3 regions of the Rhizobium sp. Nf11,1 genome follow, and region 3 is predicted to be linked to each of the others. Evidence: predicted binding sites of a transcription regulator. Region 3 holds the regulator's gene; each other region holds the start of a gene.
What was found. Region 3 encodes LexA, which represses DNA repair genes until DNA is damaged. Its sites were predicted from a motif close to TGTTCNNNNTGTGTTCNG; they were not measured.
Positions count from the first base shown of each region.

Region 1: the regulator LexA is predicted to act here: its motif matches at 1,363-1,380, upstream of recA (recombinase RecA).
Region 2: the regulator LexA is predicted to act here: its motif matches at 2,354-2,371, upstream of uvrA (excinuclease ABC subunit UvrA).

Region 1 covers NZ_JBOBHU010000012.1:203,962-208,012, forward strand. Annotated here, with positions in the region: gene alaS (alanine--tRNA ligase) at 1-4, opposite strand, end outside; gene recA (recombinase RecA) at 160-1,248, opposite strand; gene ACQ7C1_RS19365 (carbohydrate kinase family protein) at 1,478-2,422, shown strand; gene ACQ7C1_RS19370 (pseudouridine-5'-phosphate glycosidase) at 2,512-3,438, shown strand; gene cckA (cell cycle histidine kinase CckA) at 3,517-4,051, opposite strand, start outside.
Region 2 covers NZ_JBOBHU010000018.1:38,802-42,852, reverse strand. Annotated here, with positions in the region: gene uvrA (excinuclease ABC subunit UvrA) at 1-2,231, opposite strand, end outside; gene ACQ7C1_RS23370 (single-stranded DNA-binding protein) at 2,514-3,023, shown strand; gene ACQ7C1_RS23365 (MarC family protein) at 3,153-3,800, opposite strand; gene gyrA (DNA gyrase subunit A) at 4,038-4,051, shown strand, end outside.
Region 3 covers NZ_JBOBHU010000017.1:40,735-44,785, forward strand. Annotated here, with positions in the region: gene ACQ7C1_RS22740 (ComEC/Rec2 family competence protein) at 1-1,345, shown strand, start outside; gene lexA (transcriptional repressor LexA) at 1,326-2,042, opposite strand; gene ACQ7C1_RS22750 (VOC family protein) at 2,248-3,144, shown strand; gene kdsA (3-deoxy-8-phosphooctulonate synthase) at 3,141-3,986, shown strand.

The DNA.
Region 1 (4,051 bases), on a different contig from region 3:
TCATTCTATGCCCTTCAATGCTGCCGTAGGCAGATAAATTCAAATCCATCGGCTTTTAACGTTCGCCTCCGCCACTGTCCAGCCGACAAACAAAACCGGCCGCATTCTGATGAGGGAATGCAGCCGGCTGAGATATCGGATCAAGTGCAAGCGCGAAAATTACATTTCCGCGGCGGCATCGCCGTCATCGGCATCCGGACCGCCGTTCTGCAGGAAACGATCGGCGATCAGACCGGCATTCTGGCGCAGCGCCAGCTCGATTTCGCGGGCGAGATCCGGATTGTCGCGCAGGAAGGTTTTGGCGTTTTCGCGGCCCTGGCCGAGACGCTGGCTGTTATAGGAGAACCAGGCGCCCGACTTCTCGACGATACCGGCCTTGACGCCGAGATCGACGAGTTCGCCTGTCTTCGACACACCTTCGCCGTACATGATGTCGAACTCGACCTGCTTGAAGGGAGGCGCCATCTTGTTCTTGACGACCTTGACACGGGTCTGGTTGCCGACCACCTCTTCGCGCTCCTTGACCGAGCCGATACGGCGAATGTCGAGGCGCACGGAGGCATAGAATTTCAGCGCATTGCCGCCCGTCGTCGTTTCCGGAGAACCGAACATGACGCCGATCTTCATGCGAATCTGGTTGATGAAGATCACCATGCAGTTCGACTTGGAGATCGACGCAGTCAGCTTGCGCAGCGCCTGGCTCATCAGGCGGGCCTGCATGCCCGGCAGGCTGTCGCCCATCTCGCCTTCGATTTCGGCGCGCGGCGTCAGCGCGGCGACCGAGTCGACGACGAGAACGTCGACGGCGCCGGAGCGCACCAGCGTGTCGGTGATTTCGAGCGCCTGCTCTCCGGTATCTGGCTGCGAGATCAGCAGATTCTGCAGATCGACGCCAAGCTTACGGGCATAGACTGGATCGAGCGCGTGTTCGGCATCGACGAAGGCGCAGATGCCGCCCTTCTTCTGCGATTCCGCAATGGTCTGCAGCGCAAGCGTTGTTTTGCCCGAGCTTTCCGGCCCATAGATTTCAATGATGCGGCCCTTCGGCAAGCCGCCAATTCCGAGCGCGATATCGAGACCAAGCGAGCCCGTCGAAACCGTCTCGATCTCGACGACGTTCTCGTTGGAGCCGAGTTTCATGATCGAGCCCTTGCCGAACGACCGCTCTATCTGTGAGAGTGCCGCTTCAAGCGCCTTGCTTTTGTCCACCGATTTGTCCTCTACCAGCCGCAATGTATTCTGAGACATCCGATCCACCTTTAGGTTATTGAAGCCGCTCAAGCAATGTCGAGTTTGTACCCTATTTGTTCCATTCCCGCAATAGGCGCACAAACATTTGAAAGAAAAAGGTAAAACGGCCCGTGTTCTACATTTGTTTTATCGATGCAAAGCAACGACTTAGGCCCTCTGCGCAAGCTTTGCCGCAGCCGGGCAAAGAGCATCGATTCGCCCTTCGCACTTTATGATCCCGGGTAAGTTGATGAAAAAGATCCTCGTTCTCGGCGGTGCCCATATCGACAGGCGTGGCCGCATCTCCGGCGAAACGGCGCCAGGCGCCAGCAATCCCGGCACCTGGTTCGAGGAGCCGGGCGGCGGCGGTTTCAACGCGGCGCGTAACCTTGCAAGACTGGGTTTTCACGTGACGATGATCTCGCCGCGCGGCGGCGATCCCTTCGGCGAAATGGTCGGCGAAGCTGCCGATTTCGCCGGAATCGACGACCGGCCCTTCGTCTTCCTCGACCGCAAGACACCGAGCTATACGGCGATCATCGAGAAGAACGGCGACCTCGTGATCGCCCTCGCCGATATGGATCTCTACCGTTTCTTCGTGCCGCGGCGCCTGTCCATCCGCTGGGTGCGCGAGGCCTTCGCCACGCATGATTTCATTCTCGTCGACGCCAATCTGCCGGAAGAGACAATCGCGGCGATCGTCGCCAAGGCGAACTCCCTGGCCAAACCCGTTGCGGCCATCGCCATCTCGCCGGCCAAGGTGGTCCGGCTGAAACCCTGTATTAGGGATATCGACTATCTGTTCCTGAACGAGGCCGAAGCCGCTGCCGTTACCGGCTTGCAGCCGGAGGATTCGGGCGGTTGGCCGCCGCTCCTGAATGAGATCGGCATCAGAAACGCCGTCGTCACCCGCGGACGGCGCGAGCTCGTTGCGATTTGCAAAGACCGCGCCGTGGCGCTGCAGCCGCCAATCGCCGAAACCGTCCTCGATGTTACCGGCGCCGGCGATTCCCTTGCCGCCGGCACGCTCGCCGCCTTGATATCAGGCCTGCCGCTTGAGGAGGCCGTTCGCTACGGCGCGGCGGCGGCAGCGCTCACGGTGCAGTCACGGCACGCCGTCAACGAAAATCTGACTCCGGATCTCTTGAATGAGGCGCTTGCCCTTGTTCCCAAGGTCAGAATTCTGCATTGAAGCGGCTGAATTAAAGAGTTGAGCAAGATGCCGTTTCGAAAGCCGCCCACGCTTTTGGTATCATGCTCTGCCGATCACAGGACAAGACCATGACCAAGCCCATCTCCCCTCTTCTGCCGATCGCCTATTCGAAGGACGTCGCCAGCGCCAAGCAGCGCGGCGCGCCACTGGTGGCGCTGGAATCGACCATCATCACCCATGGCATGCCCTATCCCGGCAATATCGAAATGGCGCGCAGCGTCGAGACGATCATTCGCGAACAGGGCGCGGTGCCGGCGACGATCGCGGTCATCCACGGCACCCTTCATATCGGCCTTGAAGCCGCGCAACTGGAGCAGCTTGCCAAGGCAAAGGAGGTCATGAAGGTGTCACGCGCCGATCTCGCCTTCGCGATCGCCGAACGGCGCACCGGCGCAACGACGGTTGCTGCGACGATGATCGCGGCGGCCCGCGCCGGCATTCGTGTCTTTGCCACAGGCGGTATCGGCGGCGTGCATCGCGGCGCTGAGGAAAGCTTCGATATATCAGCCGATCTTGAGGAATTGGCGCGCACCGGCGTTATCGTCGTCTGCGCCGGCGCCAAGGCGATCCTTGACATTCCAAAGACGCTTGAAGTGCTGGAGACCCGCGGCGTACCTGTCGTCACCTATGAGAGCGAAGAATTCCCCGCCTTCTGGTCGCGTTCATCGGGTATCCGCAGCCCGCTCTCGCTGAACAGCCCGGCGGCCATCGCCAATTTCCAGACGGTGCGCGAACAGCTCGGCATCGACGGCGGCATGCTCGTCGCCAATCCGGTGCCGGAAGCCGACGAAATCGCGCGTGAGGAGATGGAGATCTATATCGAGCGGGCGCTTGATAGTGCCGAACGCGACGAAATCACCGGCAAGGCGGTGACGCCCTATCTGCTCTCGACCATTTTCGACCTGACGGACGGCCAGAGCCTGAAGACGAATATCGCGCTGGTGGAAAACAATGCGCGGCTTGCGGCAGAGATTGCCGTGGCGTTGGGTGAGTAATTGGTGGGTTCGTTTTATCGGCTTGAGGATTTTCAGAGAGGGTTGGCCGTGTGCCTCCCCGCAACCATCAAGCCGTAATCAGCTATCCAACGTTTCCTTCACCACCACGGCAAGCTGCTTCAGCGAGAACGGTTTCGGCAAAAACCCGAATTTCGCATCCGGCGGCAGATTGCGGGCGAAGGCGTCCTCGGCATAGCCGGAAACGAAGATGAATTTCAGGTCGGGATAGTTTTTACGCAACTCGCGCAGCAGCGTCGGGCCGTCCATTTCAGGCATCACCACGTCGGAAACGACGATGTCGACCTTGCCCTCGAGCTCCTCCATGATGCTCAGCGCCTCGACGCCCGAGCCAGCCTCATGCACGGTGTAGCCGCGCGTTTCCAGCATGCGCTTGCCGCCGCGGCGCACCGCTTCCTCGTCTTCGACGAGAAGGACGACGGCCGAGCCGGTCAGGTCCTCCGGCTGCTGCGCGGCCACCGCCGGCGCGGCTGGGACTTCATTGATGGCGTTGTCGATCGAACCCGCCTCCGCGGCAATCGCCGGTTCTGGGATGTGGCGCGGCAGGAAGACCCGGAAGGTCGTGCCTTTGCCGACTTCGGATTCCGGCTGGATG
Region 2 (4,051 bases), on a different contig from region 3:
GCCTTGGCTTCCGGCAGACCGGCGAACCAGTCGCGGATCGGCGTGAAGGCGCCGGTATAGGTCGCGGGGTTCGAGCGCGGCGTGCGGCCGATCGGCGACTGGTCGATGTCGATCACCTTGTCGATATGCTCGAAACCATCAATGCGGTCGTGATCAGCCGGAATTTCGCGCGCGCCCATGACGCGGCGCGCCGCCGATTTATAGAGCGTCTCGATCAGGAAGGTGGACTTGCCGCCGCCGGAGACTCCGGTCACAGCCGTGAAGACGCCAAGCGGAATGGATGCCGTGACATTCTTCAGATTGTTACCGCGCGCGCCGATCACCTTGATTTCGCGGCCCTTCTTCGGCTTGCGGCGTTCCTCGGGAACGGGAACTCCCAGTTCGCCGGAGAGATATTTGCCCGTGAGTGACTTCGGATTGTCCATGATATCCTGTGGCGTGCCATGGGCGATGACCTGGCCGCCGTGTATGCCGGCGGCCGGGCCGATGTCGACCACGTCGTCGGCCGTCAGGATCGCATCCTCGTCATGTTCGACGACGATGACGGTGTTGCCGATGTCGCGCAGGTGCTTCAGCGTGTCGAGCAGCCGGGCATTATCGCGCTGATGCAAGCCAATGGATGGTTCATCGAGTACGTAGAGCACGCCCGTCAGGCCCGAGCCAATCTGCGAGGCGAGGCGAATGCGCTGGCTCTCGCCGCCCGACAGCGTGCCGGAATTGCGTGACAGGCTTAGATATTCCAGGCCTACATCGTTCAAAAAGCGCAGGCGGTCACGGATTTCCTTGAGGATCCGGACGGCAATCTCGTTCTGCTTGGCATTGAATGTCGCCGGCAACGCCTCGAACCAGTCGCGCGCGATGCGGATCGACATTTCGGTCACTTCGCCGATATGCAGCTTATTGATCTTCACCGCCAGCGCTTCCGGCTTCAGGCGATAGCCGTTGCAGGCCGGGCAGGGGGCGGCCGACATGAAGCGCTCGATATCCTCGCGCGCCCAGGCGGAATCCGTCTCCTTCCATCGGCGCTCGAGATTGGTGATGATGCCCTCGAAATTTTTGTGGGTGGTATAGGAACGGGCGCCGTCGGCGTAGTGGAACTCGATCTTGTCGTCGGTGCCGTTGAGGATGACGTCCTTGGCCTCGTCGGACAGGTCGTTCCAGCGGGTGCCGAGCTTGAAGCCGTAATGTTTGCCGAGCGCTTCCAGCGTCTGGTTGTAATAGGGCGAGGTCGACTTGGCCCAGGGCGCGATCGCCCCGTCGCGCAGCGTCCGCTCCGGTTCGGGCACGATCAGGTCGGGATCGATCTTCTGCTGGGCGCCGAGACCGTCGCAGGTCGGGCAGGCGCCGAAGGGATTGTTGAAGGAGAAGAGCCTGGGCTCGATTTCCGGAATGGTGAAGCCCGAGACTGGGCAGGCGAATTTTTCCGAAAACAGCACGCGCTCATGCGTCTCGTTCAGCGACTTGTTGGCAGAGCCACCGGCCGAGGTCTCCTCCGGCGGCAGCGGCTTGTCCGCGAATTCGGCGATCGCCAGGCCGTCGGCGAGCTTCAGGCAGGTTTCAAGGCTGTCGGCGAGACGCGCCGACACATCCGGGCGCACGACGATACGGTCGACCACCACGTCGATGTCGTGCTTGTATTTCTTGTCGAGAACAGGCGCCTCGGCGATCTCGTAAAACTGGCCGTCAACCTTGACGCGCTGGAAGCCCATCTTCATCAGTTCCGCCAGTTCCTTCTTGTATTCGCCCTTGCGGCCGCGCACGAGCGGCGCGAGAATGTAAAGGCGCGTGCCCTCGCCCAAAGCGAGAATGCGGTCGACCATCTGGGTGACGGTCTGGCTCTCGATCGGCAGGCCGGTCGCCGGCGAATAGGGAACGCCGACGCGGGCAAAGAGCAGGCGCATGTAGTCGTAGATCTCGGTGACGGTGCCGACCGTCGAGCGCGGGTTGCGCGAGGTGGTCTTCTGCTCGATCGAAATGGCAGGCGACAGCCCGTCGATCTGGTCGACATCGGGCTTCTGCATCATTTCGAGGAATTGCCGGGCATAGGCCGACAGACTCTCGACATAGCGCCGCTGGCCCTCGGCATAGATCGTGTCGAAGGCGAGCGAGGATTTGCCCGAGCCCGAAAGACCGGTCATGACGATCAGCTTGTTGCGCGGCAGATCGAGATCGATACTCTTCAGATTGTGCTCGCGCGCGCCGCGGATGGAGATCGTCTTCAGTTCGCTCATCGTCTCTGCTTTGGTTTTCTGGATAACAGCCCTTATTTAGTGATGCCGGCGGGCGAGTCGAGGCTGAATATCCTGGATGACTCAAGGTTTTCGATTCTGTTGACAGGATCATACGGATAAACTAGAACAAATAAAGAACAAAATTCCTGATGAATGCATGCGGCTTTCTGATGGGATAAACTGTGGATTAAACACCGTTCGCGCGCATCTGCGGTTCGCTATGGTTTAAGGTGCGCTGATCGATTAACGCCGCCGGGCAGGGCGGCAGGCAGGGTGAAAAGCATGGCTGGTAGCGTGAACAAGGTAATTCTGGTTGGAAACGTGGGTGCAGACCCCGAAATCCGCCGCACTCAGGATGGCCGGCCGATCGCCAACCTCCGTATCGCGACCTCGGAAACCTGGCGCGACCGCAATTCGGGCGAGCGCCGCGAAAAGACCGAATGGCACACTGTGGTCGTCTTCAACGAAGGCCTCTGCAAAGTCGTCGAGCAATATGTGAAGAAAGGCGCCAAGCTCTATGTCGAGGGCCAGCTGCAGACCCGCAAGTGGCAGGATCAGCAGGGCCAGGACCGCTACTCGACCGAGGTCGTGCTGCAGGGCTTCAACTCGACGCTGACGATGCTCGACGGCCGCGGCGATGGCGGCGGCGCGAGCTCCGGCTTTGGCGGCGGCCGGGGCAGCAGCAACAATGATTATGGCGACGACTACGGCGCCCCGTCATCCTCCTCGCCGAGCCGCGGCGGTGGTGGCGGCAATTTCTCGCGCGATCTCGACGACGACATCCCGTTTTGATCGGCCGCCTGTTCTAGCTTTGTGAGAGCATCCGAGAGCATGATGTCCGGGCCGGCGTCATGCTCTTTTTCTTTGATGTCACGGCAGTTGATCTCGTCGGGTCACCCACCCCGAACATGTGCTGCCATTTCAATGCTGAGTCGCGCTGATGAGATTGAGCGCGGCTTTCGCGCCGTCGACGACGAACTGCACCGCAAGGGCTGCGAGGATGACGCCGAGCAGGCGGGTGAGGATCGCCCGACCGGTGACGCCGAGAAAGCGGTCGAGCCTTTCAGCAATCAGCAGCATGAGGAAGGTCAGCAGCAGAATGGCGGCGATGACGCCGATCAGTTGGGCTTTTTCGACTGAAGTCGCCAGTGTGCCGGAAAGCAGAATGGTCGCCGAGATCGCACCGGGGCCGGCGATCAGCGGCAGGGCGAGGGGAAAGACGGCGATATTCTCGATATGATCCTTGGTGATCGCCACCTCGGTCGTCTTCTCCTTGCGGTCCTGCCGCTTCTCGAACACCATCTCGAAGGCGATCCAGAAGAGCAGGAGCCCGCCGGCGAGGCGGAAGGCGCCGATTGAGATCCCGAGCACGCCGAGCACGCCTGCGCCAAACAGGGCAAAGACGGCAAGGATGATAAAGGCAATGGTCGAGCCGCGCAGCGCCACCTGCCGGCGCTCGGTCCGGCTCATGCCGATCGTCAGCCCCAGGAAGAGCGGTGCGAGCCCCGGCGGGTCGATGGTGACGATGAGCGTGGTAAAGGCGTTGATCAACTGGTCGGCGCTTGCCATCGTCTCTCCGGAAGCCCATATGGGTGCGTGGTTTTCTACGATTGTGAAGCGGCGATTTCGATTTGGCAAATATGCTGCGGCGGCCCGCGGCGGATTTGTCCGGTCCGGCCGCAGAAGTCCGGTGCTTTACCCTTTTTCGGCCGCAAAAGCCTGTTCAAAACGCGCTCAGAAAATGGCGCGGGAACAGGCTTTCCGCTATAAATCTTCAAGTGATTCTAGAAGAGATCGTGATCTGTTTTGACTGAGCAAAC
Region 3 (4,051 bases):
CATCGCCGTCACCGCCTATTACCTGATCTCCGGTTTCGGGGTTTCGGCCGAGCGCGCCTTTATCATGATGGCCATCATGCTGATTGCCGTCTTCTTCGACCGGCCGTCGATCAGCCTGCGCAATGTCGTTCTCTCCGCGCTCATCATCATCGCCATTTCACCTTCGGAAGTATTGGGACCGAGCTTTCAGATGTCCTTTGCCGCCACATTGGCCTTGGTATCGGGCTATCAGTTGTGGAAGGACAGGCGTGTCCGCGAAAACGCTTTTCTGAAACTGCCGATCATCAGGCCGGTGGTTGCCGTCGCCGGTTTCTTCGGCGGCGTCTTCCTGACCTCGCTGATCGGCGGCTTTTCCACCGCATTGTTTTCGATCGAGCATTTTCATCGCCTGACGGCTTACGGCCTGCCGGCAAACCTTGCGACGATGCCGATTATCTCCTTCATCGTCATGCCGGCCGGATTGTTGGCGATGTTGCTCATGCCTTTCGGTCTGGACGCTCCGCTCTGGAAGGTCGTCGGATTCGGCCTCGATCTGGTGATTGCGGTTGCCAAGACAGTGTCCGGCTGGGGCGGTGATATCGGCATCGGCCGCTTGCCCGGCTGGTATTTCGCAGTGGCGGTGGCAGGCTTTCTGCTGCTGACGCTGCTGCGCACTCGGCTGCGCCATGTCGGCACATCGATCATCGCCATCTCCACGCTCATCGTGCTGCTTCTGCCGGTTCCCCGGCCGCCGGATCTGGTGATTTCGGAGGATGGCAGTCTGGTTGCGGTCGTCGCGGCTGAGGCAATAGCTTCCAACCGTGAAAACCCGCCGGATTTCATATTCGACCAGTGGCAGAGAGCGCTGGTGCTGCCGACACATGATCCGCCGAAGATGCTGGATGGTCCGGCCATTCCGCCGGAAGGAGAAGACCGCCGTGTCAGGCTTTCCCGCGATCAGCAGAACGAAGCGAGTGCAGCGATGCGGGCAGCCGCCGCAGGCGGTGAAGCAAACCGTTTTTCCTGCGTCAAGAAGGCTTGGTGCACATCAAGACTTGGCAATGGCAATATCGTCACCGTCATCGACAATGCCGCCTATCTCGGCCCGGCCTGCGATACGGCCGATATCGTCGTGACCTCGGTCCGTCTGCGTTTCAATAGCTGCCGTTCAGGCGGCACGCTTTTCACCGGCGAGACGCTGCGCAGGACCGGTTCGCTTGAATTGCGCTTCGCCGATGCCGGCCTGGAGGTCACCACCGCCTTCGATGCTTTGTCGCGACCATGGATGCGCCATCGCGCCTATGATTGGCGCAATGATCGTTTTACCGATTCCAGCCCATCCGGCGTCAGTGATAGCGACGGATGAGGCCGACGAGCTTGCCCTGCACCTTGACGCGGTCGGGCCCGAAGATGCGGGTCTCATAAGCCGGGTTGGCGGCCTCGAGCGCGATCGAGGCACCCTTGCGGCGAAAACGCTTCAGCGTTGCTTCCTCGTCATCGACGAGGGCAACGACGATATCGCCGGGACTGGCGGTACTGCCGTTGCGAATGATCACGGTGTCGCCGTCGAAGATGCCGGCGTCGATCATCGAATCGCCTTTGACCTCCAGCGCATAGTGCTCACCGGAGCCGAGCATATCTGCGGGAACGACGATATCGTGGGTGTTGTTCTGGATCGCCGAGATCGGAACGCCGGCGGCGATACGTCCCATGACCGGCACGGAGACGGAGTTGCCATTGTCGGCGACCGGCTTTGGCGCAGCGGGGGCGGCGACCGGCTGGGGCTTGCCGAGGCTGCCCTCGATGACGCTCGGCGAAAAACCGCGACGCTGAAGACTGGGGTTATAGGCCTCCGGAAGCTTGATCACCTCGAGTGCCCGGGCGCGGTTCGGTAGGCGGCGAATGAAGCCGCGTTCCTCAAGCGCCGTGATCAGGCGGTGAATGCCGGATTTCGAGGCGAGGTCCAGGGCATCCTTCATTTCGTCGAAAGAGGGAGGAACGCCGGATTCCTTCATGCGCTCATGGATGAAAAGGAGAAGCTCCTGTTGTTTGCGCGTGAGCATCGACGTCAGACCCCGTGATTGAAACAAATCCAGAACGGACACTATATGTTCCATATGTGTTCCGCAAGTAGCTAAATTTCCGTAAAAGTTCACGTCAACTCGCGGAGATTTTTATTTTCATTTGCCGGATTGGCGCACATGTCTTGCATTGAGGGAGGTGCTGTCGCACATCTCTTGTCTCTTGCCGGTTTCAGGAGGGATATTCATGAACGCGCATTCCGCCAGGTCGCACCCGCTGGATCATGTCGTGCTGCCCGTGGTCAATATCGATCTGGCGCGTGAGAGGCTCGGCAAGCTCGGTTTCACCGTCGCCGCCGATGCGCGCCATCCCTTCGGAACGGAGAATGCCTGCGTCTTTTTCGCCGACAAGACCTATCTGGAGCCGCTTGGCGTGGCGAGTGTCGACGAGAGCGAAGCAGCGGCCCGCCAGGGCAACGTCTTCATCGCCCGCAATCGCGCCTTCCGTTTCCGCTGCGGCGAGGAGGGACTTTCTGCGCTGGCCTTCCTCAGCGAGGATGCCGACCTCGATCATAAGCGCTTCGTCAGCAACGGCGCGAGCGCCGGTGAGATGTTGCAGTTCAGCCGGCCGATGCGGATGCCGGACGGTTCGGAGAGCGTCGGCAGCTTTAAGCTGGCCTTTGCAGCTGATTTGCGCGCCCCCGATTTCTTTCTCTTTACTTGCCAGCGCATCAATTCGTTCCCTACAGATCGCGCCGCGCTGGAGACGCACGCCAATGGCGTGATCGGCATTGCCGAGATCGCACTTTGTGCACCGGACCCGGCGGCATTCGCCGCCTTCGTCGGGCTCGCGATTGGGCAGGCGGCGGTGGAGAAAACCGGTTTCGGCATGAATATCGCGGCATCGAATGCAAAGATCAGCTTGATGACGCCGGAAGGGCTGGAGGCCTATTTCGAAACCACTGTCTCATCAGCCGATCGCGGCCTGCGGGGGCGGGCAATCCTCTTCACCGTCATCGATCTTGCCGTGACAGAAGCGCATTTGGGTGCTAACGGGATCACATTCACACGCAAGAACAATCGCATTCTGGTGAAGCCCACGCCCGGGCAGGGTGCGCTCTTCGCCTTCGAGGAAACACGATGAGCACCGACACGAATTCCGAAGTCAGGATCGGCGAAGGCGGAGGCCAGGTCACTTTTTCCAATACTGGCCGCTTGTCGCTGATCGCCGGTCCATGCCAGATGGAGAGCCGGGATCACGCCTTCATGGTCGCCGGCACGCTGAAGGAGCTTTGCGGCAAGCTCGGCATTGGCCTCGTCTACAAGAGCTCCTTCGACAAGGCGAACCGTACCTCGCTCTCGGCTGAACGCGGCATCGGCCTGGAAAAGGGCATGGAGGTCTTTGCCGACCTCAAGAAGGAATTCGGCTTTCCCGTCATAACCGACGTCCATACGGCCGAGCAATGCGCCGAGGTGGCCAAGGTGGTCGATGTTCTGCAGATCCCGGCCTTCCTCTGCCGTCAGACCGACCTTCTGATCGCCGCCGCCAAGACCGGCCGCGCCGTCAATGTCAAGAAGGGCCAGTTCCTCGCCCCTTGGGATATGAAGAACGTTCTGAAGAAGCTCAACGCCAGCGGCAATTCGAATGTGCTCTTGTGCGAGCGCGGTGCCTCCTTCGGCTACAATACGCTGGTTTCCGACATGCGTTCGCTGCCGATCATGGCGGCGATGGGAGCTCCCGTCATTTTTGACGCCACCCATTCCGTGGCGCAGCCGGGCGGGCAGGGCGATTCCTCCGGCGGCCAGCGCGAGTTCGTGGAAACGCTGGCGCGCGCGGCAGTGGCGACGGGAATTGCCGGCGTCTTCGTCGAAACCCATCAGGATCCCGACAACGCACCGTCCGACGGGCCGAACATGGTCTATCTCAAGGACATGCCGCGACTGCTTGAGAAGCTGCTGGCCTTCGATGCGATCGCCAAGGCCTAACGTTCAACAGCCTGACATGATCGTGGTTTAGGCCACGATACGATACCCGTTCGAAGGCGGGAAAT